4 regions of the Pannonibacter sp. genome follow, and region 1 is predicted to be linked to each of the others. Evidence: riboswitches for the same ligand, from Rfam matches in the RefSeq annotation. Region 1 holds a riboswitch; each other region holds the start of a gene.

The links. Region 1 has a riboswitch for cobalamin ahead of nrdH (glutaredoxin-like protein NrdH). Riboswitches for the same ligand answer to the same signal wherever they lie in the genome.
Positions count from the first base shown of each region.
Region 2: another riboswitch for cobalamin. It lies ahead of ACTIFE_RS12910 (DUF1636 family protein); the one in region 1 lies ahead of nrdH (glutaredoxin-like protein NrdH).
Region 3: another riboswitch for cobalamin. It lies ahead of ACTIFE_RS15310 (TonB-dependent receptor plug domain-containing protein); the one in region 1 lies ahead of nrdH (glutaredoxin-like protein NrdH).
Region 4: another riboswitch for cobalamin. It lies ahead of ACTIFE_RS11490 (hypothetical protein); the one in region 1 lies ahead of nrdH (glutaredoxin-like protein NrdH).

Region 1 covers NZ_JBHYDX010000021.1:6,456-12,059, forward strand. Annotated here, with positions in the region: gene nrdE (class 1b ribonucleoside-diphosphate reductase subunit alpha) at 1-2,017, opposite strand, end outside; gene nrdI (class Ib ribonucleoside-diphosphate reductase assembly flavoprotein NrdI) at 2,011-2,409, opposite strand; gene nrdH (glutaredoxin-like protein NrdH) at 2,419-2,640, opposite strand; cobalamin riboswitch at 2,895-3,119, opposite strand; gene ACTIFE_RS14890 (YeeE/YedE family protein) at 3,205-4,251, opposite strand; gene ACTIFE_RS14895 (ArsR/SmtB family transcription factor) at 4,313-4,654, opposite strand; gene ACTIFE_RS14900 (hypothetical protein) at 4,770-5,126, opposite strand; gene ACTIFE_RS14905 (cytochrome c biogenesis CcdA family protein) at 5,204-5,604, shown strand, end outside.
Region 2 covers NZ_JBHYDX010000016.1:112,663-118,266, forward strand. Annotated here, with positions in the region: gene ACTIFE_RS12895 (FecCD family ABC transporter permease) at 1-798, opposite strand, end outside; gene ACTIFE_RS12900 (ABC transporter substrate-binding protein) at 776-1,711, opposite strand; gene ACTIFE_RS12905 (ABC transporter ATP-binding protein) at 1,730-2,497, opposite strand; gene ACTIFE_RS12910 (DUF1636 family protein) at 2,494-2,940, opposite strand; cobalamin riboswitch at 2,976-3,207, opposite strand; gene ACTIFE_RS12915 (RES family NAD+ phosphorylase) at 3,303-4,001, opposite strand; gene ACTIFE_RS12920 (MbcA/ParS/Xre antitoxin family protein) at 3,998-4,387, opposite strand; gene ACTIFE_RS12925 (response regulator) at 4,465-5,415, opposite strand; gene ACTIFE_RS12930 (hybrid sensor histidine kinase/response regulator) at 5,408-5,604, opposite strand, start outside.
Region 3 covers NZ_JBHYDX010000022.1:13,562-19,165, forward strand. Annotated here, with positions in the region: gene ACTIFE_RS15285 (hypothetical protein) at 1-164, opposite strand, end outside; gene ACTIFE_RS15290 (hypothetical protein) at 155-757, opposite strand; gene ACTIFE_RS15295 (ABC transporter ATP-binding protein) at 754-1,500, opposite strand; gene ACTIFE_RS15300 (FecCD family ABC transporter permease) at 1,497-2,543, opposite strand; gene ACTIFE_RS15305 (ABC transporter substrate-binding protein) at 2,540-3,610, opposite strand; cobalamin riboswitch at 3,777-3,992, shown strand; gene ACTIFE_RS15310 (TonB-dependent receptor plug domain-containing protein) at 4,149-5,604, shown strand, end outside.
Region 4 covers NZ_JBHYDX010000014.1:53,123-58,726, reverse strand. Annotated here, with positions in the region: gene ACTIFE_RS11500 (SulP family inorganic anion transporter) at 1-1,274, shown strand, start outside; gene ACTIFE_RS11495 (universal stress protein) at 1,288-2,136, shown strand; cobalamin riboswitch at 2,191-2,412, shown strand; gene ACTIFE_RS11490 (hypothetical protein) at 2,642-3,064, shown strand; gene ACTIFE_RS11485 (Gfo/Idh/MocA family protein) at 3,127-4,245, opposite strand; gene ACTIFE_RS11480 (MurR/RpiR family transcriptional regulator) at 4,347-5,168, shown strand; gene ACTIFE_RS11475 (sugar ABC transporter substrate-binding protein) at 5,293-5,604, shown strand, end outside.

The DNA.
Region 1 (5,604 bases):
CATGCTGCGTTGCCGCCGCATAGGTGTCGATGATCTTCTCCGGGCCGATTTCATAGGCATCCTGGTAATAGTCCAGGTTGTCATTGCTCATGTAGGCTGCCGGATAATAGACGCGGCCGATCTTGCCTTCCTTGCGGATCTCGATCTTCGACACGATCGGATGGATCGAGGAGGTCGAGTGATTGATGTAGGAGATCGATCCGGTCGGTGGCACGGCCTGGAGGTTCTGGTTATAGAGCCCGCCAGTCATCACGGCGGCCTTCAGCGCCCGCCAATCATCCTGGGTCGGGATAGGAATGCCGGGATCGGCAAAGAGCTGCGCCACCTTCGATGTCTTCGGCGTCCAGGCCTGATCCGTGTACTTGTCGAAATAGGCACCAGAAGCATATTTCGAGGCCTCAAAGCCCTTGAAGCTGCGCCCCTTTTCCACCGCGAGCCGGTTCGACGCCCGGATGGCGTGATAGGTCACCGTGTAGAAATAAATGTTGGTGAAGTCGACGCCTTCCTCGGAGCCGTAGTGGATGCGCTCGCGGGCGAGATAGCCGTGCAGGTTCATCTGGCCAAGGCCGATGGCGTGGCTGTCCTCGTTGCCCTTGGCGACCGACGGCACGGAGGCGATGTTGCTCATCTCCGACACGGCCGTCAGCGCACGGATCGAGGTCTCGATGGTCTTGCCGAAGTTGGCGCTGTCCATCGTCTTGGCGATGTTCAGCGAACCAAGGTTGCAGGAAATGTCCTTGCCGAGATGGGCATAGGACAGGTCCTCGTTGAAGCGGCTTTCCTCGCTGACCTGCAGGATTTCCGAGCACAGGTTGCTCATCGAGATACGTCCGGCGATCGGGTTGGCCCGGTTCACCGTGTCCTCGAACATCAGGTAGGGATAGCCGCTCTCGAACTGGATCTCGGCTATGATCTGGAAGAACTCGCGCGCCTTGATCTTGGACTTGCGGATCCGCTTGTCCTCCACCATCTCGCGGTACTTTTCCGTCACCGATATCTCGGTGAAGGGAACGCCATAGACCCGCTCGATGTCATGCGGCGAGAACAGGTACATGTCCTCGTTGTTCTTCGCGAGTTCGAACGTGATGTCCGGCACGACAACGCCGAGCGACAGCGTCTTGATGCGGATCTTCTCGTCCGCGTTCTCCCGCTTGGTGTCGAGGAACCGCAGGATGTCCGGGTGGTGCGCGTTGAGATAGACCGCGCCGGCGCCCTGGCGTGCGCCAAGCTGGTTGGCATAGGAGAAGCTGTCTTCCAGCAGTTTCATCACCGGGATGACGCCGGACGACTGGTTCTCGATCTGCTTGATCGGCGCACCGGCCTCACGAATGTTGGTCAGGCTGAGGGCGACGCCGCCGCCGCGCTTGGACAGCTGCAGGGCGGAGTTGATCGACCGGCCGATGGACTCCATGTTGTCCTCGACCCTGAGCAGGAAGCAGGACACCAGTTCGCCGCGCTGCTTCTTGCCGGCGTTGAGGAAAGTCGGCGTCGCCGGCTGGAAGCGGCCGGAAATGATCTCGTCCATCAGATCACGGGCCAGCTGCTCGTCGCCGCGCGCCAGCGTCAGCGCCACCATGCAGACACGGTCCTCGTAGCGCTCCAGGTAGCGCTTCCCGTCGAAGGTCTTCAGCGTGTAGCTGGTGTAATATTTGAACGCGCCGAGGAAGGTCGGGAAGCGGAACTTCCTGTCATAGGCAGCATCGAAAAGGTCGCGGACGAACGCGAAGGAATACTGCGCCAGAACCTCGGGCTCGTAGTATCCTTCGGTCACCAGATAATCGAGCTTCTCCTTGAGGTTGTGGAAGAAGACGGTGTTCTGGTTCACATGGGTGAGGAAATACTGCCGCGCCGCTTCCCGGTCCTTGTCGAGCTGGATCCGGCCGTTCGCATCATAGAGGTTCAGCATCGCGTTGAGCGCGTGATAGTCCAGCTCCTCGACGGGCCGGCCCTTGCGGTCGGCCGTGAGGGGCTGCGCGGCTGCGTCATCCGCTTCCAAGAGTGAGGGCGTGTCTAGCATGTCCAAAACCGTTCCAGTCCCTGGCTGACATTCGCGACATCCTCCGCCGTGCCGAGCAGCTCGAAGCGGTAGAGGAACGGCACCTGGCATTTGGCCGCGATGATGTCGCCGGCGAGCCCGTAGGCCGCGCCGAAATTGGTGTTTCCCGCGGCGATGACGCCGCGGATCAGTGCGCGGTTCCGCTCGTCATTGAGAAAGCGGATCACGGGCTTGGGCACAGCTCCCTTGGACGTACCACCGCCATAGGTTGGGGTGACCAGCACGAAGGGCCGGGTCGCAAGCGGAGCCGGTGCGGCGGCATCCACCGGCAGGCGCAGCGCGTCCTGGCCAAGCTTTTCGACAAAGCGGCGCGTATTTTCCGAGGTGCTGGAGAAATAGACGAGCCCGCTCATCGCTGTGCCTCAGGCAAGTCCGCCGATCAGGTCGGGACGGAACCCGGCCCAGTGCTGTTCCCCGGCGATCACCACCGGAACCTGGCGGTAGCCGAGGCCCGTGACGAGGTCATAGGCCTCCGCGTCTTCGGAAATGTCGACCAGGGTGTAGGTGATGCCCTGGCGCTCCAGCGCACGGGTGGTGGCGTTGCACTGGACGCAGGCGGGCTTGCTGTAGACGGTGACGGTCATGACATGGCTTTCGAAAGGCAAGCCGACAGGGTGCAGCACGGCGTCCGCAGTCGGCTTTGATAGGGAATTGGGATCAGGCAGCCTGAGGCAGGCAGCCCGGGTCACGCATTGCGGCTTGGCCGCCCAGGCGGAAACTGGAACATCGAACTGATCAACATGACTTCACCCCGAAGCACAATTGCAGGGAACCGGGGAAGCAGGCGGCCGGCGTGAGCCGGACGCGCCAGACATGCCCCCTACCGGTCACCCCGCCGGTGGACGTTTCGCTCAAGGCAGGTCTCCTGGCTCACGGGTCATCACGCTGTACCCAGCCTTCCCGGCTTCTTGAGGAAGCCAGTGGCGCGGTTCGGGTATACGCTCGCCGTTCACAGTTGCGGGGGCAGCTGCGGCTTGGCAAGGCTTTGCAGCCCCGCGTTCCGCATTCCCATCTTAGCCGTCGATCCACTCGAATCGACGGAACCTTGAACGCTACATATAGTAGTTCAAATCCGCTTAGCGTCAATAGGTGCTAAAGGTATGGCGTGTAGGAGGCACTGAGCAGGAGCGCTGAACCAATCAGCAGGCTCATTCAACCTGATAGCCGCCAATCAGTTGCCGCAGCCCAAGAAGGCAGCCGGCGCTGATGGCCAGGAGCGTGACAGGCCCGGACCAGGACAGGGTGGCGAACGCGGTGACGCCCTGTCCGACGGAGCAGCCCATGGCAACAACACCGCCGACGCCCATCAGCATGGCTCCGACAATGGCGCGGCCCAGTTCGCGGGGATCTTCACACGCCTCCCACTGGAACAGGCCCCGCACCATTGAGCCAATAAATCCGCCAAGGATCACGCCCACAACGATACCGACCGAGAAGGAGATTCCGCCTGCCGTGGATGTCATGAGGAACAGCAGCGCCCTGCCCACCGGAGCGGTGAAGGACGGACCTTCGACGTCGATTGCACCAAGGCTAGTGTCTGAGAGCCAGGAAGTTCCCGCAAGGCAACCGGCGACAGCAAGACCGGCTGCAATGCCCCAGAACAGCATATGCGGTTCGCGGCGCAAAGGGCCGTAGGACAAGCCCCAGAAACCGAGGCCGCTGGCAATGACGGAAATGACCAGCGCGGGCGGCAGACCGGCATGGGTTTGCAGGTCGTGCAGTATGCCTTGAGGGCCGAGGGCGTCTTCCTGCGGAAACAACGCGATGCGCAGGGGCGCCAGCGGACCCGATAGGGTGACGTAGGCGGCAATGGCGATGACCACGACAATGACCAGGGCGCGAATGTCGCCGCCACCCATCCGGGTGAGGGCGCCAAAACCGCAATTGCCGGACATGGCCATGCCATAGCCGAACATCAGACCGCCGACGATCGAGGCTACCGGGTTCCAGACCAGCTCGTGGTAGAATGTCATCTCAAGATGGACGTAGCCGGCGAGGGCAGCGAATTGCGTTGCCAGAACAGCGACGCCGAGAACGATTCCCCACAGCCGAAGCTTGCGCGCATCCTTGCCGTAGACGGCCATCTCGAGTGCAGAAACCGTACAGAAATTTCCGAGCCGCCCGGCAAGTCCCAGCACGGTTCCGCCGGCCAGGCCAATCAGGGCTGCGAGGAGGCCATAAGGCATGGCATCCATGTTGTTCTCCTCCCGTCCAGTCGCGCATCGGCCCAGTGGGTAACCGGTTCTCCGGCAGGTCTCAGGCCTGCCTGCCGAACAGTTTCGCGAGGACTTCGATCATCGCGCCGACCCGAGGGTCCAGCAGCGAGTAGTAGATCGTTTGTCCGTCGCGCCGCGCACTTACCATCCCCTCGAGCCGGAGGCGTGCGAGTTGCTGGCTGACGACAGCCTGACGCGATGACAGCAGGTTTTCAAGCTCGGTGACACTCTTGGGGCCACTTGAAAGATGGGCGAGTATGGTCAGGCGTCCATCGTGGCCCATCGCCTTCAGAAAGGCAGCAGCCTCGTTCGACTGCTCGACCAGTCCGGAAAGTTCGGATGACGGCGACCGGCCATCAATGTTTTCCTCGACTGCGGACACGTGGCGACCCCGATGCTTGAGCGCCCTAGATAAAACGTCAGCTTCGCACCTGCAACGCAAACCCCGCAGTTTCCCTGTAGAAGTTTTGGTTGCTGCGGCTTGCCGGCCGCTAGTGTTATGGCACCTTCGCCTTTTCGATCAGTTCTGCCAGCATCGGCCAGAAGAAATCTTCGCCAGGGTATCCTTCGATCCGTCCCATCTCCTGCCCGCCGCGAACAAGGACGAAAGTCGGAGTGAAAGCAGGCCGTGAGGCGAGGTGAATACCCTCAGGCAGGGGAGATTGCAGTTGCAGAAGGCGCAGCGGGGCAGCTTTGCCCTCATCGGTGAGTGCGAATTTCGGTCCGATCTCTTCATGCCAGCGCAGGCAGTAAACGCAGCCTGGTTGTTCGAACATCAGCAGTTCCAACCCCTCGGCGTGTGCCGGGCGCAACAAGCCCACGAGCAGGATCAAACCGAGAAGGATGCGGAGCATGTTGACAGGCCTATACTTACATAGGAATATCCTAATGTATTAAAATAAAGGGCGCAAGCGAGCTCAGGGAGGGGCGCATGCTTGAAGTCAGTTTTGGAGGGGCGGCAATTGCCGGCCTCCTGTCGTTCCTGTCTCCCTGTGTCCTGCCGATGGTGCCCTTCTATCTGTCCTACATGGCCGGGCAGTCGATCAACGAGATTGCAGGCGATGGGGAAGTGAGAAGGGGCGCGCGCCGCCGGCTTGTGCTTCAGGCCATCGCCTTCGCTTGTGGTGTCACGACGATCTTTGTCCTGCTCGGCATGGGGGCAACCGCTCTGGGCGGGCTGTTTCTGCAGTGGAAAGAGGTGTTGAGCTGGGTGGCCGGTGCGGTGCTTGTCTTGTTCGGTTTGCATTTTCTCGGCGTGCTGCGGATCGGGCTGCTTTACCGGGAGGCCAGGCTGCAAAGCAATGCGGCCGCGACATCCCTGGCCGGCTCCTA
Region 2 (5,604 bases), on a different contig from region 1:
AAACACCGACAGGCGCAGCCGCGTGACAGGGACGCCAAGGGTCGAGGCGGTCTCGTCGCCGAGGGTGACGGCGTTGAGCGCGCCGGCCTTCAACCACAGCCACAGGCCGCAGGGCACCAGCACCGCGAGCGGGTAGATCAGGTGGTTCCATTGCGCGAGGCCGAGCCCGCCCAGCATCCAGAACACCACCGTGTGGGTGGCCTTCGGGTCAGCCAGGAAGATCAGGATGTTGGCGAGCGCCATGATGATGAAGGAAACGGCGACGCCGGCCAGCACCAGACGATCCGGCGAGCCGGCACGGGCCACCTTTACCACGCCCAGAACGACTGCTGTCGCGCCGAGCGCGCCGACAAAGGCGAGCAGCGGCACGGTCAGGAGCCCGAGGAACAGCCCTGTATGCAGGAGTGCCAGGATGGCACCGAAGGCCGCACCGGAGGAAATGCCGAGCAGATGCGGATCCGCCAGAGGGTTGCGCGTCACCGACTGCAGCACCGCGCCGGTGACCGCAAGTCCGGCCCCGACAAGGGCGGCCAGCAGGGCGCGGGGGAAGCGGATGTCCCAGACGATGGCCTCGCGGGACAGGCTCCAGGTCCGTTCCACCGATCCGGGCAGCAGTTTCGAGGCGACAATGCCTGCAACATCGCCGAGGGGGACCGAAATGGCCCCCACGGCGACGGCGGTCAGGATGGCCATGACGAGGAGACCGAGGCCGGCTATTCCGGCGAGCAGCACCGGCCAGAGCCGGTGCTGGACGTCAGATTCGGCTTGTGCGGCTTCAGTTTCCAGCGAAACCGTCAACGAGCTTCTCCACGGCGCGGATGTTGCGGGGGCCGGGCGTTGCCTCGACATATTCGAGCACCACGAAGCGGTTGTTCTTCACGGCGTCGACATTGGCGAAGGCCGGGTTGGCCTTGAGGAAGGCGATCTTCTGCTCGGCGGTGACATTGCCGTAATTCACGATCACGATCACTTCCGGGTTGCGGTCGACCACCGGCTCCCAGGCGACGGTGGCCCAGCTCTTGTCCAGGTCGTCCATGATGTTCTTGCCGCCGGCCGCCTCGATCAGCGCGGTCGGCATGGCGTAGCGACCGGAGGTGAAGGGGGTATCCTCGCCGCTGTCATAGACGAAGACGCGCAAGGGATTGGACTTGTCGACCTTGGCGGTTGCCTCGGCCAGCTTTGCCTCGTAGCCGGCGACCAGCACCTTTGCCTTGTCCTCGACGCCGAAGATGCGGCCGAGGTTGATCAGGTCGTTGTACATGTCGGCCATGGAGATCTTCTCCTTCGGGCCGATGTGGATGCAGCTTTCGGTCAGTTCATAGACCTGGATGCCGAAGGGGGCGAGGGTTTCGGGCGTGACCTCGCCGCCGACCTTCATGCCGTAGTTCCAGCCGGCGAAATAGAAGTCGGCCTCGGCGCCGAGCAGCACTTCCTTGGTCGGGTATTTTTCGGACAGTTCGGGCAGTTCCTTGACGTCCTTGCGCATCTCCTCGTCCAGCGTCTTCCAGCCGGAGACGCCGGTGTAGCCGGCCATGCGGTCGGCGAGGCCAAGGACCAGCATCATCTCGGTGAGGTTGACGTCGTTGGAAATGGCGCGCTTCGGGGCGGCCTCGAAGGTCACGTCGCGGTTGCAGCTCTTCACGGTCACCGGATAGGCCGCGGCGGCCACGGTGGAGAGCAGGAAGGCGGCAAGAGCAAGTTTCAGACGCATGTCAGGGGGTCTCTCTGGTCAAAGGTGAAAGGAAAAGCGGGGGTGTTGCCCGCTGAGGTCGATCCGCGAGCGCACGGAAAAGGCGCCCGCGATGTGGGTTTCGGTGAAGACCTCGGCCGGGGTGCCCTCGGTGAGGACGCGGCCACCGGCGAGCAGCAGCACCCGGTCGGCGTATTCGGCGGCGAGGGTCAGGTCGTGCAGGGTGGTGATCACCGTGAGGCCAAGGCCTCGCAGCAGCGCCATCAGCTCGAGCTGGTGGCGGATGTCGAGGTGGTTGGTCGGCTCGTCGAGGATCAGCAGCTTGGGCGCCTGGGCCAGCGCCCGGGCCACCATCACGCGCTGGCGCTCACCGCCCGACAGGGTGCCGAAGGGGCGTTCGGCCAGGGGGTTGAGATGCAGGCGGCCAAGCGCATGGGCAATCGCATCGCGGTCGGCCGAGCCGGCCGCGCTGAGACCGCGCTGATGCGGCAGGCGCCCGAGCGCCACGATCTGGCGCACGGTCAGGGCAAAGTCCGTCGGCTGCTCCTGCAGCACGGCGGCGATCCGGCAGGCGACATCCCGGGCGCCCAGGCTCCAGATGTCGGTGCCTTCCAGCCGGACATGGCCAGCGCGGGGGCGATGGAAGCGATAGAGCAGCCGCAGCAGTGACGACTTGCCGGCTCCGTTGGCACCGCAGATCGCCAGCACCTCGCCCTGGTTGAGCGTCAGGCTGATGTCGGCCAGGAGGTCAGGCCGGCCGCGCGGTCCCCAGCAGAGGCCTTCCGCCTCGAAAAAGGGCGCGCTCATGTGCAGGCATCGGCATCCGGGGGCAGCACCCGGCCGGAGGCGGGAATGCGCGCAAGGGCGGTCCGTGCCAGCTTGCCGGGCCGCTCCGAGGCCTTGCACCAGCCGTCGGGCAGCTCCTCGTATTGGCGGGCAAAGCGGGCAATGTCCTCGGCATCGGCGAGGTCCATGTCACCGAAGAGCCAGGTGGTCTTGTCCTGCGACTGGAGGGCGATGGCGCAGGGGCGGCCGCAGGCGGCCATGCACTCGATGCCGCCGACGCGCCAGGCGGCATCGCCGGCCATCTGGGCCGAAAGCTCTGCCAGCAGGGCCTTGCCGGGACGGTCTTCACTGCCGCGCGGGCGGCAGGTCACGCAGACCACAAGCTCGTGCATTGCCTCGGTGGACAAGGTCCGCTCGCCGCCAACAATAGGGGAATGGGCCGTAACCGGCCGCTGAATGGTCACCGTTTTACTCCTTCCGGGGCACCCCGCCCGGTGGCTGTTGTGGGTCGGTGATGGCAGGTCTCCTGACTTGCGGGTCGTCGCCTTGCCCTGCCTTCCCATCCCGTGCCGGTTATGTGGCACATGGGACAGTGGCTGTCTGGGGTCGGCTCGCCGCCTACAGTTGCGGGGGCAGTCACGGACTTGGCGCCTGTTGGCTACACCGTACCGTGTTCCCTTTTCACCCGGCAAAGCGCTTGTTCGCCGGGAACCATCACGGCGAATGATCAGGGCAGGGGCGTGTGTTGTCAAGGCAATGCCACCGGGTTGGGACGAGACCACCCGGTGTTTATATGTAATGTAATTACGTTACAAGTGCGAGCTGCCTATCCGGCGTCCATCACGATGGAGAAATGCGGCGTGCCGGACCAGCGCAAAGTCCAGCTGGCACCGGGCCTCACGTTCTGGATGATCCCGGGATCGAAAGCGACGAAGCAGCGGCCGCCGGGCTGGCGCACGGAGGGATAAAGCAAGCCGCGATGTCCCTGACGGCGCAGATCGGCCGCCAGCGCCTGGCCAGTCGGATAGCCAGTTGAAGGATCCGCCGCCAGTGCCGGGTGATCCGGCGTGTTCGTCAGGTCCGGGAAGTCGCCGATGAAGTCGGCGAGGAGTTCCACATAGGCGGCCTCGTCATGGAAATGGCCGATATAGGAGAGTTCCCGCGTGCGGTGAAACCCAACCTCGGCAGCGGAAGTCATTGAATCATAGGCGCAGTACCACGCGCCGCGGTCGCCGCCGTTGAAGCGGTTGCCGGTCGGCCGCGTGTAGACAAAAGCGGCGTTGATATGGGTCTCACCATAGAGGGCGAGGTCGGCCTTGCGGCGGAGGAACGCCAGTTCCCGCCTGTCGATGCCGGGGCTGCCCTCCCGCTCGGCCTTCAGCCGCGCGTTGGTCAGGCCTTCCAACTCGGCCAGGATCTCCGCTTCCCGGTCGCTGTCGACAAGGCCGCGCAGCACGGGTGGCTTGTGGTGTGTCTTCGAGATCAGCCGGATCAGGGCGCGGTCGGCGATCGCGGTCAGCTTCACGCGCCACCTCGCAGGGCATCGAGATAGGTCCGGACGCTGAGGATTTTCGGCAGGCCGCCGTCGATCATTGCGTCGACCGGGCGCTGGCCGTCGAACTCCGGCCCGCTGTTGGGCAGTCTGATCCAGCGGTCGGCAAGATCCGGGCTGAAGTAAAGCTGCAGCGACTTGTAGATGCCGATGAGGGCACTGAGGCGCAACAACTGGTCGCGGGTCAGTTCGCCCCGGAAGCTCGCGGATTTGGCGCGTTTCCAGGAAGAGTCTGACATGTCACAGAGACCTGCGGCCTCGCGAACCGTCAACGACCAGGCGTCGGCGATGCGGCTGTAGGCCTTGAGGCCGACGGCCTGACGGTCGTCGACGGGCCGGGGCTTGAGAGCAGCTTCCATTTGGTCACCGTGCCAATGCGGTTCAATACGCTCAAGATAGATCATGTGGACCAAAATACAAGGTCATATGATCTGGATTACAGATCCCGAAGCACCTCGCTGGCCCGGACGGCGGCGGAGGCGCGGTTCTCGACGCCGAGTTTGACGTAGATCTGCTCGAGGTGCTTGTTCACCGTGCGTGGGCTGAGGCCGAGAATGTCGCCGATGTCCTTGTTGGACTTGCCGCGCGAGATCCAGGTCAGGACGTCCGCCTCGCGCGGGGTGAGACCGAAGCGCTGGCGCAGGGCGTCGGTCTGGCCGGGGTGGCTGGCGCTGGTTAGACGGAACAGGTGCTCGTCGGCAGTGATTGAACCGATGGGGGCGAACTCGAACTGGCCAGCGGCCCCAAGATCGAGCACCAGCGGGTCGGGCCGCCCCGTCGCCTGTCGGCTGGCGGCGGCGATCCAGCCGGCCAGACCGGCGCGAACGCGGTCCAACGCGGTTTCACCCGCAGCGCCGTTGCCCCGGTCCAGCGCTTCGAGAACCTGGCTGGTCTGCGGTGTCGACCACTTGATGCTGCCGTCTGCGCCGACGGCGATCAGGTGCCGGCCTGCGGCATCCAGCGCAATGCGGGCGCTCTGGACCTGGCGCGCATTGGCAAGGTGAACCCGGATGCGGGCCTGCAGCTCGTCGAGATTGATCGGCTTGGTGAGAAAGTCGACACCGCCGCTTTCCAGCGCATGAACCACATGCTCGGTCTCGCTGAGGCCGGTCATGAAGATCACCGGCACATGCTCCAGCCCGCGCCGGGCCTTGAGCAGGCGGCAGGTCTCGAAGCCGTCGGGTGCGGGCATCACCGCGTCCATCAGCACCATGTCCGGCGTGATGCGGTCGCAGATGGCCAGCGCGGCGGTGCCGGAGGTGGCGACCAGAACCGTGACGCCGGACGTCTCCAGTGCCTTCGTCAGGAAGCCGAGGGTCTCGGGGGAATCATCCACCACGAGGACGATGTCGCGCGAGGCGGCGGGGGAACCGACGGCGTCAGTCATGGGGGGCTGTGTCCTCAAGGATCTTGCGATAGCCGGCAAAGTCGAACTGTTCGATGCTTGTGCGAAGACGGGCGATGAGAGCGCCATCCGCGCCCGCGCCGTCCAACTCGCTGAGCTTGGCCTCGATGCCATGGACATAGCCGATGTCGCCGAGGCTGATCAGGTCGCGGATATGCCGCGATGACAGGG
Region 3 (5,604 bases), on a different contig from region 1:
CGCTGCGGCGGCGTGCGGCAGGGCACGAACAGGCAATCCGACGGCAAGAGACCATCAGCAAGCTGCTCCGGCGGCACGACAAGGTCAAAGAACCGGGCGTAACGCTCCGCCTCCAGGCTCTCGATGTGATAATAGGTTCCGGCGGAGATGGCGATCAGGCGCACAGGCACGGCCCTCCTGCGGCCCAGTCGAGAATGCGGGTCTGCAGCAGCGGGGCTAGATCCCACTCAAGCCCCATCTGGCCGAGATCGTTTCCCGCATGGGAAAAGACCCGACCGCCGCGTGGCCGTGGCCAGACCCAGTCGACCGGAATTCTGCCGCCAGAAAGTCCCGTAACAGCGACAGCACCTGCCGGCAGGGGATTGGCACCGCGGCCATAGAACCCGGCAACGCCCTTGTTGGTCTCAAGCTTTTCCAGCGCAAGACCGTCAAAGATCGGGTGCTCCGCCAGCCGGTGCAGGGTGAAATCCGCCCGCTTTGGCGCGGTCATCGGCTGATAGATGCCGAGCCCGTCCAGCAGCGGACGGACAATGTGCCCGTTGAAGAACCACCTCCCGCCCCGATCCAGAAAGGCTTCCAGATCGGGCTTGAGGACGAGGAGTGCATCCTGGTCCAGGAGATTGCCGGTCACGAAACCTGTTGCCGCAGCAAGGTCTTGGCCACAGAGCGACGCCTGAGACACGATACGGGCGGCGGGATGCGCGCGGACCGTGGCGGAAGGCTCGGCGAAGCCGGAGTTGAGCACCAGAACAGTCATGCCGCAGCACTCCCGGCAAAGGCCGGCACGATGGCCTTGCGGCCGGTTGGCAGCGTCACCCAGTGCATCTCCACACCGTAGAGCCGCTGCATCAGGTCGGGCGTGATCATCTCGGCAAGCGGCCCATGCCGCTCCTCGCCGCCCGGCAGCATCAGGAGGACGTCATCGGCAGCCGCCAGCGCATGATTGGGATCATGCGTTGTGAAGAGAATTGCCCGGTCGCGACGATCACGAAGACGCGCCAACAGGTCCAGCGTGCGGGACTGGTTGCCAAGGTCCAGTGCCGAAGTCGGCTCGTCCAGCACAAGCGCCGGCGAGCCGGTGGCAAGAGCCCGGGCGATCAGCACGAGCTGACGCTGGCCGCCGGACAGGCGGTCATAGCGCAAGCCGGCCAGTTCACCGGCACCGACCTCGCGCAGGGCGCTTTCAGCCGCGGCAATGTCATCCCGTCCGGGTTGGCCGAACAGGCCGATACGGGCAGCACGGCCCATCACCACGACATCAAGACCTGTCAGCCGCGACTGGCTGGCCCCGTGCTGCGGTACATAGCCCGTGACATCGGGAGCGGTACGGCGTCCTTCGGCGAGCACCTGAAGCCCCAGCAGCGCGCGGATCAATGTGGTCTTGCCCCGCCCATTGGGTCCGAGCACGGCCAAGGTGCGGCCGGTGTCCACGGTAAAGGACATGCGCTGGAAGAGCGTGCGCCCCGAAAATACGACGGCGGCGTTGTCCAATCCGATCATGGCCGGTTCACCTGTCTGAAATGGCGGCGAAGGAGCAAGGCGAAGACCGGCGCACCAATCAGCGCAGTCAGCACGCCCAAGGGTATTTCCGCACTGGTGAGCGAGCGCGCGAGCGTATCGACGAAGACGAGATAGGCCGCCCCCAGAAGCGCCGAAGCGGGAATGAGCACGCGGTGATCCTCGCCAACGATGATGCGTGCGGCATGCGGGACGACCAGACCGATCCAGCCGACAATGCCGGCGACGGCGACGGATGTTCCTGTCATCAGCGCGATGGCGATGAACACAAGCCAGCGCTCCTTGTCCGGGCGAACCCCGAGGCTGCGCGCTTCCTGCTCCTCAAGCGCCAGAAGGTTGATGCGATAGCGCAACAGCCAGACGACGAAGAGACCGAGCGTCAAGCCGGGCACGGCAAGGCTGAGCCGGGCCCAGGTGGCGGTGGAGAAGGATCCCATCAGCCAGTAGACGATGGCCGGCAGGGAGGTGTTCGGATCGGCCACGAACTGGACGATGGAGACCAATGCCGCAAACAGGGCGCCGATGACCATGCCGGACAGAATGACGGTAATGACCTCGGTGCGGCCATCGATGCGCGCCAGCAAGCCGACCATGACCAGCGCCGCAAGCCCTCCCGCAAAGGCCATGCCAAGGAGCATCACGCCGGAAATTCCGATCAGGATGGCGAGCGCTCCGCCAAAGGCGGCGCCCTGGCTGATGCCGAGCACCTGCGGGCTGACGAGGGGATTGCGGAAGACGCCTTGCAGAGCTGCGCCGCCGACGGCCAAGGCTGCCCCGCTCAAAGCTGCCAGCAGCACGCGGGGCAGACGCACCAGAGCCACGATCCGGTCGGCCATCTCTGTGCCAACGCCATCGACCGCAGCGCGGGACAGGATCGCCAGGATCTCCATAGGTGCAACGGAAAAGCGCCCGGCAGAAATGGCGTGGATCATGGCAGCAAGCAGCAGCAGCACCAGCGCCGAAAAAATCCCTGCCCGCCGCATGGAAGCGGCAGGCAGCGCCTTGTGGTCAAGAGCGACAGTCATCCCTTGCGCGCAAAGGCGGAATAGTTGGTCTGTCCACCCTGCATGTCCATCCACAGGATGCCGTCAATTTCGTCGTCCGTAAGGTCATGGCCGTAAAGCAGCTTGTAGGCGGTCTTCATCTCGGCGCGCAGGTCATAGGAGAAGACATCCGGGTGCAGCAGGTTGGCGAGCCACATCCAGGTCAGCGGGCTCTCCTGGCTCGGTGGATCCCAGCGGTAGCCGCCAAGCGGCAGCTTGTAGACGCTGCCCGACTGGGCCGCCTTGGTCAGCGACAGGATCGGGTCATTGGCAATCCGCTCCAACCCGAGCTTGGCCTCGAAGCTGTTGAGCAGGATCACGTCCGGGTTCCACTCGGCAATCTGCTCCGGGCTGATGGTAACGCCATTGCCCTCGACAGTCGCCGATGCGTTCTGGCCACCGGCCAGCTCGATGTACCAGGCATTGTAGTTGCCCTTGGTGCCCGACGCGGTCAGGCCTTCCTGTGCTCGCAGCAGGTAGAGCACCTTCGGCTTCTTGTCGGCCGGAATTGCCTTGGACTTTGCGGCAAGATCGGCCTCAACCCTGGAGCGCCACTCGATCAACTCAGCGATCCGCTCCGGTTTGCCCATCGCCGTTGCGGCCATCGACATGTATTCCCGTGTCTTGGCCTCGGTGCCATAGGAGATCAGCATCGCGGTGAGGCCGGCATTGGTGATCGGATCGACATAGTCCTTGCCACGCCCTGCCCACTGGATGACGAGGTCAGGCCGCGTGGCGGCGAGTTCCTCAACGTTCGGAATGAAGTTCGGCGCGGTGATGTCGGACGGAATGTCCTTGGCCTCGGGGAAGATCGTGCCGAGGATCCCTTCAACGATGGCCGACTTGGCGGTCGGGTTCATGCCGACCAGCTTCGAGGTCGCGCCGTCAATGGCGATCAAGGTCGAGGCCATCGGGATCGGAATGGAGGCGATGCGGCCAGCTGGCGCCGCAAGCTCCACCGTGCGGCCTTCATGATCGGTGATGACAATCGGTTCAGCCTGGGCCGCCGTGGCCAGAAGGCCAAGCAGCAGAACGCCTGCAATGCGCATGATCTTGCTCTCTCATGTAACTGCGGGCCTGGCTGTTGGCTAACGCCCCTTTCGAGGTCTTGTCTAAAATTTATGAGTTTTAAAATCAAGTATTAATAGGCCTTGCGTCCCATTCTTTAGGGGGACCCGCCGCGTGCAACCTTGACAGGCGGCACAAGCGACCTGCATGTTGCGCTGCGAACGTGGTTCCGTCGGTGGACGGATGAAAAGGGAACACGGTGAGGCGTACCCAACAGGGACCGAAACCGTGGCTGCCCCCGCAACTGTGAACGGAGAGTGCGTGTCCACTCATGCCACTGGGAGGCCCAAGGCCCGATCCCGGGAAGGCGGACACACACGGCGACCCGTGAGCCAGGAGACCTGCCGCGCTCAGTCACCCGGCCTTCGATACGGGGTGTGTCGAGGCGCGGTTTCCCGTTGAGGTGACACCCAAACCTTGCCGTCTTTCCGGCGGGCGCTGAACCGCGTCCGCTTGCAAGGCGGTGCGTCGTCTTATGCTGGCGCGGGCCTCGCCCGCCGCCAAACGCGGGTGTTTGTCATGAAGAACCGGTTCACCACCGGCATTGCCCTGCCGTGCCTTCTGGCCGGCGGTCTTGTTCCTGCCCTGTCTCTCCCCCTTGCCGCACCAGCCGCATCCGAACCGGAACAACTGGACACGATCGTCATCAGCGCTGGCCGCACGCCACTTGCGGCGGAAAAGGTCGGGCGTGCCTCGACCGTGATCACCGGCGCGAGCCTCGAAAAGTCGCAGGTCCGCTATGTCGCCGATGCGCTGCGCCAGGTGCCCGGCGTCGCTGTTTCCCGTACGGGATCCTTCGGCGGCCTCACCCAGATCCGCCTGCGTGGATCAGAATCCAACCATGTGCTGGTGCTCATCGACGGAGTAGAGGTCGCCTCAGCCTCTTCCGGTGAATTCGATTTTGGCAGCATGCAGGTCGCCGACATCGACCGGATCGAGGTCCTGCGCGGGCCGCAGGGTGCGCTCTACGGTTCGAATGCCGCTTCGGGAGTGATCCACATCATCACCAAGGGTGGCCTGCGCAACGGCTACCGGGTCACCGGGCGCAGCGAGGTCGGTACCGACAAGACGGTCTTGACCGACCTGCTGGTCCAGGGCGGCAATGACCGCATCGACGGGGCCTTCTCGGCGGCGCTACGCCGGACCGATGGCTTCAATATCTCCGACTACGGCAAGGAGAAGGACGGCGACCGCAACATGACCTTGAACGGCAAGGTCCGGGCCGACCTGACCGACACTCTGGTGCTTGACGCCAACCTGCGCTTCGTCAACCGCAAGTCGGACACCGACGACCAGGACTTCGCCTATCCGGACCGCCCGACGCAGGGCCAGGTGATCGACACCTACAGCCACAACAAGACACGGGAGGTCTATGGTGGCGCGGGGCTGACATGGTCCCTGTTCGATGACCTGTTCGTGCAGCGGGCCAGGGTTGAATACACCGACCTGCATCGGCGCGGCCTCAATTCGAACAACCGCAACGGCAATGACGACAATCGCCTGCACCTCAGCTACCAGGGCACGCTTGCCTTCCAGACCGAGAGCTTTCTTCAGGCAGCCCACAGCCTGACCGGTGCCATCGAGTGGGAGCGGGAAAGCTACAAGAACGCCTATCCGGGCAGTCCTGACCAGGGCCGCCGGCAGCAGCGCGACCTGTCCGGCTATGTCGGGGAATACCGGCTGGAACTGATGGAGCGGATCTTCCTGTCCGGCGCCTTGCGCTATGACCGGAACGAGAAGTTCAAGGACACCCTTACCTACAATGCCAGCGCGGCCTATCTGCATCAGGAGACCGGCACCCGGCTGCACGCCTCGATCGGCACCGGAGTTACCAATCCGACCTTTTATGAGCAGTTCGGCTTCCAGCCCTCCCGCTTCGTCGGCAATCCGAACCTGACGCCGGAAGAGAACTTCGGCTGGGATATCGGCATTGAACAGAAGTTCCTCGACGAGCGGCTGACCGTCGACGTAACCT
Region 4 (5,604 bases), on a different contig from region 1:
CGACGGCAGCAACCGCTGTGCTGATGGTGACCCTCGTCAAGGACCATGGCCTGCAATACCTGCTGGCGGCAACCATCCTTGCCGGTGTGTTGCAGGTTGGGGCAGGGCTGCTGAAGCTTGGCTTCGTTATGCGGTTTGTGTCGCGTTCAGTAATGACTGGCTTCGTCAATGCGTTGGCGATCCTGATCTTCCTGGCCCAGTTGCCGGAACTGATCGGGGTGACGTGGCTGACCTATGCGATGGTCGCCGCGGGCCTTGGGATCATCTACCTCTTGCCCTATGTGACCAAGGCCGTGCCGTCGCCGCTGATCTGTATTCTGGTCCTGACCGCGCTTTCAATCGGGTTCGGCCTTGATGTTCGTACAGTGGGCGATATGGGCGAACTGCCGTCGACGCTGCCGGTGTTCCTGTTGCCGGATATTCCGCTGAACCTCGACACTCTGCTGATTATTCTGCCGTATTCAGTTGCTGTGGCCGCTGTCGGTCTGCTGGAATCCCTGATGACGCAGCAGATTGTTGATGATCTCACGGACACGCCGTCTGATCGCAATCAGGAATGTGTCGGCCAGGGCGTTGCGAATTTCGTCACCGGTTTCTTCGGCGGCATGGCCGGTTGCGCCATGATCGGGCAGTCGATGATCAACGTGAAATCCGGTGGGCGCGGGCGCCTGTCGAGCTTTGCTGCCGGCGTCATCCTGCTGTTCCTGATCGTTGTTCTCGGTAAATGGGTCAGCCAGATCCCGATGGCGGCGCTTGTCGCGATCATGATCATGGTGTCCATCGGGACGTTCAGCTGGTCATCGATCAAGAACCTGCGCGATCATCCGAGAAGCTCGTCCATTGTCATGCTGGCAACCGTGTTTTTCGTTGTCTATACTCACAATCTGGCCATTGGTGTGCTCGTCGGGGTTCTCCTTTCGGGCATCTTCTTTGCCTGGAAGATTTCCCAGATCTTCCGCGTGACGTCAGACCTGTCCGCCGATGGGCGTGAGCGGGTATATGTGGTCGAGGGGCAGGTGTTCTTTGCCTCGGTTGAAGACTTCTCTGCGGCATTCAACTTCAAGGAAGTTTTGGAACGTGTGGTCATCGACGTGTCGAGGGCGCATATCTGGGACATTTCCAGCGTGGCAGCCCTCGATATGGTGGTGTTGAAGTTCCGCCGTGAAGGGGCTGAAGTCACGATTGTCGGTCTGAATGAGGCCAGTGAAACGATCGTTGACCGCCTGGCTTTGCATGACAAGCCGGGTGCGCTCGACAAGCTGATGGCCCATTGAAGGAGATCCGAGGATGAGTAACAAGATCATTGCCCTGGTGGACGCCTCCGTCTACGGGCGCAGCGTCTGCGAGCACTCGGCCTGGATCGCCGGCCGCCTGTCACTGCCGGTTGAACTCGTGCATGTATTGACCCGTCCTGCCGCTGAAAGCGCCGATCTCAGCGGTTCCATTGCGCTTGGTGCGCGGACGGCTCTGCTGACCGAACTCACACGGCTTGACGAGGAACGGGCAAAGCTGGCCCAGAAGCAGGGCCGGGCACTGCTGGAAGATGCCAGGGGTATCGTCGCTGCAGGTGGCGTAAGCGTGAGCGAACGGCTGCGGCATGGCGAAGTCGTGGAGGCTCTCGCGGACCTTGAAGCGGAAGCTGCGATGATCGTCGTCGGCAAGCGAGGCGAAGCGGCAGACTTCAACAAACTGCACCTGGGGTCAAATCTCGAGCGTCTCGCCCGGGCAAGTCACAAGCCGCTGTTTGTGGCCTCGCGGGCCTTCAAGCCGCTGAAGCGTTTCCTGATTGCCTTCGATGGCGGCACAAGCAGCCTGAAGGCGGTGGATCATGTGGCGCGCAGTCCATTGCTGGCCGGGCTTGAGGCCCGCTTGCTGATGGCGGGCAGCCCGGGCGTCGAGCTGAAGCGCAAACTGGACGGGGCACAGGCACAGCTTGAGGGCGCCGGCTTTACCGTGACAGCCGAAGTTCGTGACGGCGCCCCGGAGACGGTGATTGCCGAGGCCATCGAACGTGAGGCTGTCGATCTCCTGGTCATGGGGGCTTATGGCCATTCCCGGATCCGGACGCTGCTGATCGGGTCGACGACAACCCAGATGCTGCGCGCCTGCAAGGTGCCTGTGTTGTTGTTCCGCTGATCAACGGCTGCTGTGCATCCGCCTTTGGCAGCGGTTGCCTTGCGCTTCGACGTGAACTAGCGTGAGGGCGATGGTTCGTTCCGACGTGCAAAGGCGTCGGGACGATGAAAAGGGAATCCGGTGCGGCGCCGTTGTTGAAACGAGCCAAATCCGGGACTGCCCCCGCAACTGTAGGCGGAGAGCATACCTGTCGAAACCACTGGCCGGGCTGGCCGGGAAGGGACAGGGGCGCTGTGACCCGCAAGTCAGGAGACCTGCCATCATCCCTTGAACCAACCCGGGCGGGGTGCCCCGGCAGGAGGCAAGATGGCACGCGCAGTTTCCGGACCCAGATCCGGCCGCATCCAGCTTTGCGGCCCCGACCACCCCGCGTCCGTTCGCGGAGGGCGACACGGTGGACTGCATTTCCTCTCATCCTGATAGCGTCTCGCAATCACCAACATCCGCGCCTGGCAGTGCCGATGGTTTTTCGACACTGTGCAGGCGAACGGGACGTCCCTGCATCATGGCGCGTCTGCTTGCGCGGCAGATTGCATTGGCCGGTGATGTGGCTGAAGCCTTTGATCTGGCAGACACGCACCTGACTGGACGGGTGCGCAGCGGCTGCCCGCAATCGGATGGATCCAACGACGGATGCCTGATGGCTTTCACTGTCCGAGACGGGCTTGCCTATGTCTTTGGCGGACTGGAAGGGCGCGAGCGGATCGATGATCTCGTCGGCTTTGCCCTGAGCGCGTATCCAGCTGTTGCAAGGCTGGAGCAAGGCCATGACGTGCCTGAGCCAGAACGCAAGCGGTTCGGCCCGGTGCTGGTCCCGGCGCTTGTGCAGGTGACAGATTTGGCCCGGGTGGCAACGGCCGCCGCCGCTGCACAGGGGCGACGGGGCGGGCGCGCCGCTCGGCTCAAAGCCGCGCGGCACACCGGTTAGCACCGGACGCAGCAGACAGTTTGCGCCGCGCCGGCCCCGACGAGATCGACGCGGGCAGGATCTCAGGCAAGGCGGATACGACGACCCGTGCGTGCGCTTTCGGCGATGCCGTGGATGACCTTTTCGAATTCCAGCGCCGCCGCGAAATCCGGGTGCGGCCGGGTGCCGGTTGTGATGGCTGTGAGAAATTCCGCCGCCTCGATGATCTTGAGGTCATTGAAGCCGACCTGATGGCCGGGAGCGGGGCAGAACGCGCCATAGACGCCGTGCTCCGGGCCAGACAGGATGGTTCGGAAGCCCTGCTCGGCCTTCGGTCCCTCGTTCACATAGAGCTGCAGCTCGTTCATGCGTTCCTGGTCGAAGGTGATCATGCCTTTCGTGCCATGCAGCTCGAAGCCAAGACGGTTCTTGCGGCCCCAGGCGGAGCGTGAGGTGGACAGGGAACCATGCACGCCGCTGGCAAAGCGCAGAAGAGCCGTGGCCGTGTCCTCGTTTTCGACCGCGCCGCGACCCGATCCGTCGGCCAGGGGACGGGTGGTGTGGACCGTCTGCATGTCGGCAACAAGGCTTTCGATCGGGCCGCAGAGGCCCATCAGCATCGAGACGAGATGACAGCCGAGGTCACCAAGGGTGCCGAGACCGGCTTCGTCGAGATGGGCGCGCCAGGTCCAGGCGAGATCGGGATCGGCCTGATAGTCTTCGTCAACGATGCCGCGAACATGCACGAGGCGGCCGATCCGCCCGGCCTCCACCAGCTTCTGCGCGTGGCGGAAGGCCGGATTGCGAATGTAGTTGTAGCCGACCATCGTGGTCTTGCCGCTGGCTGCTGCCGCCGCCGCCATCTCCTCGCCATCTGACAGCGTCAGGCCCATCGGCTTCTCGCACCAGACGTGCTTGCCGGCGGCCAGCGCGGCCAGGGCCATTTCCTTGTGGAAGCGGTTCGGCGTCGTGATGGAAACGATGTCTACTCTTGGATCGCTGACCAGCGCTTGCCAGTCATCTGCCCATCGGGCGAAACCGAACTGGCTGGCAAAGCTTGCCGCCTTGTCGGCCGGCGTGTCGCAGAGCAGTTCAAGGCGCACGTCGGGAATGGTTCCCAGCACCGCGCGGGCATTGCGCCAGGCAAGCGCATGGGCTTTGCCCATGAAGCCTGTGCCGATCAGACCTATCCCCAGGGTCATTCACCATCCTCCCGATGTGAAATGGAATTTTTGTTCCAATTCTGTCATCGCGGGGCTATCTTGTTTTGTCAAGAGAGAACAGTGCCCTGCAAGGAATCGCGATGTCGCAACGACAGGCTCCCCGGACCATCGAGGCTTTCCATGCCCGCCTTCTCGAGGCGTCGGAGACCTTGCCCAAGCGGCTGCGGCAATGTGCAGAGTATCTCTCTGCCAACACGGATCGGATCGCCGTTTCGACGGTTGCCGATATGGCGCAGGCGGCCGGAGTGCAGCCCTCGGCCTTGATGCGTTTTTGCAAGATCCTCGGCTTTTCCGGTTACACGGAGATGCAGCGATTATTTCGCGAGGCTTATTCGCAAGGCTGGCCGGATTATGCGACACGGCTGAAGAACCTGCGTGAAAGCGGGGCTGGCAGCCCGTCAGCGCTTCTCGCGGAATTCATTGATGCAGGGCGTATGTCTCTGGAAAATCTGGCAAATACTGTTGATAGCCGAAATTTGGACCGCGCCGTCAAACTCCTCAGTGAGGCACAGATGGTCCATATCATCGGCCTGCGCCGCACCTTTCCGGTGGCCGCATATCTCGCCTATGCCTTCGAGAAGATGAACGTGCCGGCTTTGCTGCATGACGCTGTTGGCAAGCTCGATCGCCGCCATGCGCTGCGGCCTGGGGATGCATTGATTGCGATCACTTTTGCGCCCTACAGTGCGGAGACAGTGGAACTGGCGGAGGTGGCGCGGGGCCTTGATCTGCCGGTCATTGCCATTACCGACACGGTGATGAGCCCGCTGCAAAAGCTTGATGCCACGGTGCTTTCCGTCTCTGAAGTGGACTTCGGTTCCTTCCGTGCGCTCTCGGCCACGCTGTCGCTTGCCATCGCGCTGGCGGTGGCTGTTGGTGCGGGACGTAGAATTGAGCCATAAAAAAGTTGTTGCATTGAATCGAAAAATAGAATGAATATTCCATCGCGATTGGCGGTGGGTTTGCCCAGACGCCGCGCGGCCCGGACGGAGGGAGCCGCCGGGTGAACCGTTTTGGGAGGAATTCATGAGAAAGACCCTGACCGCCATTGCTGCGGCCGTGTTTGCTGTTGCCGGCTTTGCCGCGCCTGCGTCTGCAGAAGGCGAGAAGTTTGTCCTGATCAGTCATGCTCCAGACAGCGACAGCTGGTGGAACACGATCAAGAACGCCATTGCCGTTGCCGGCGACCAGATGAAGGTGTCGGTCGAGTACCGCAACCCGCCGACCGGTGACCTCGCTGACATGGCCCGTATCGTCGAGCAGGCCGCTGCCTCGCGGCCGGATGGCATTATCGTGACCATTGCCGACTACGACGTTCTCTCTGGTCCGATCACCGAA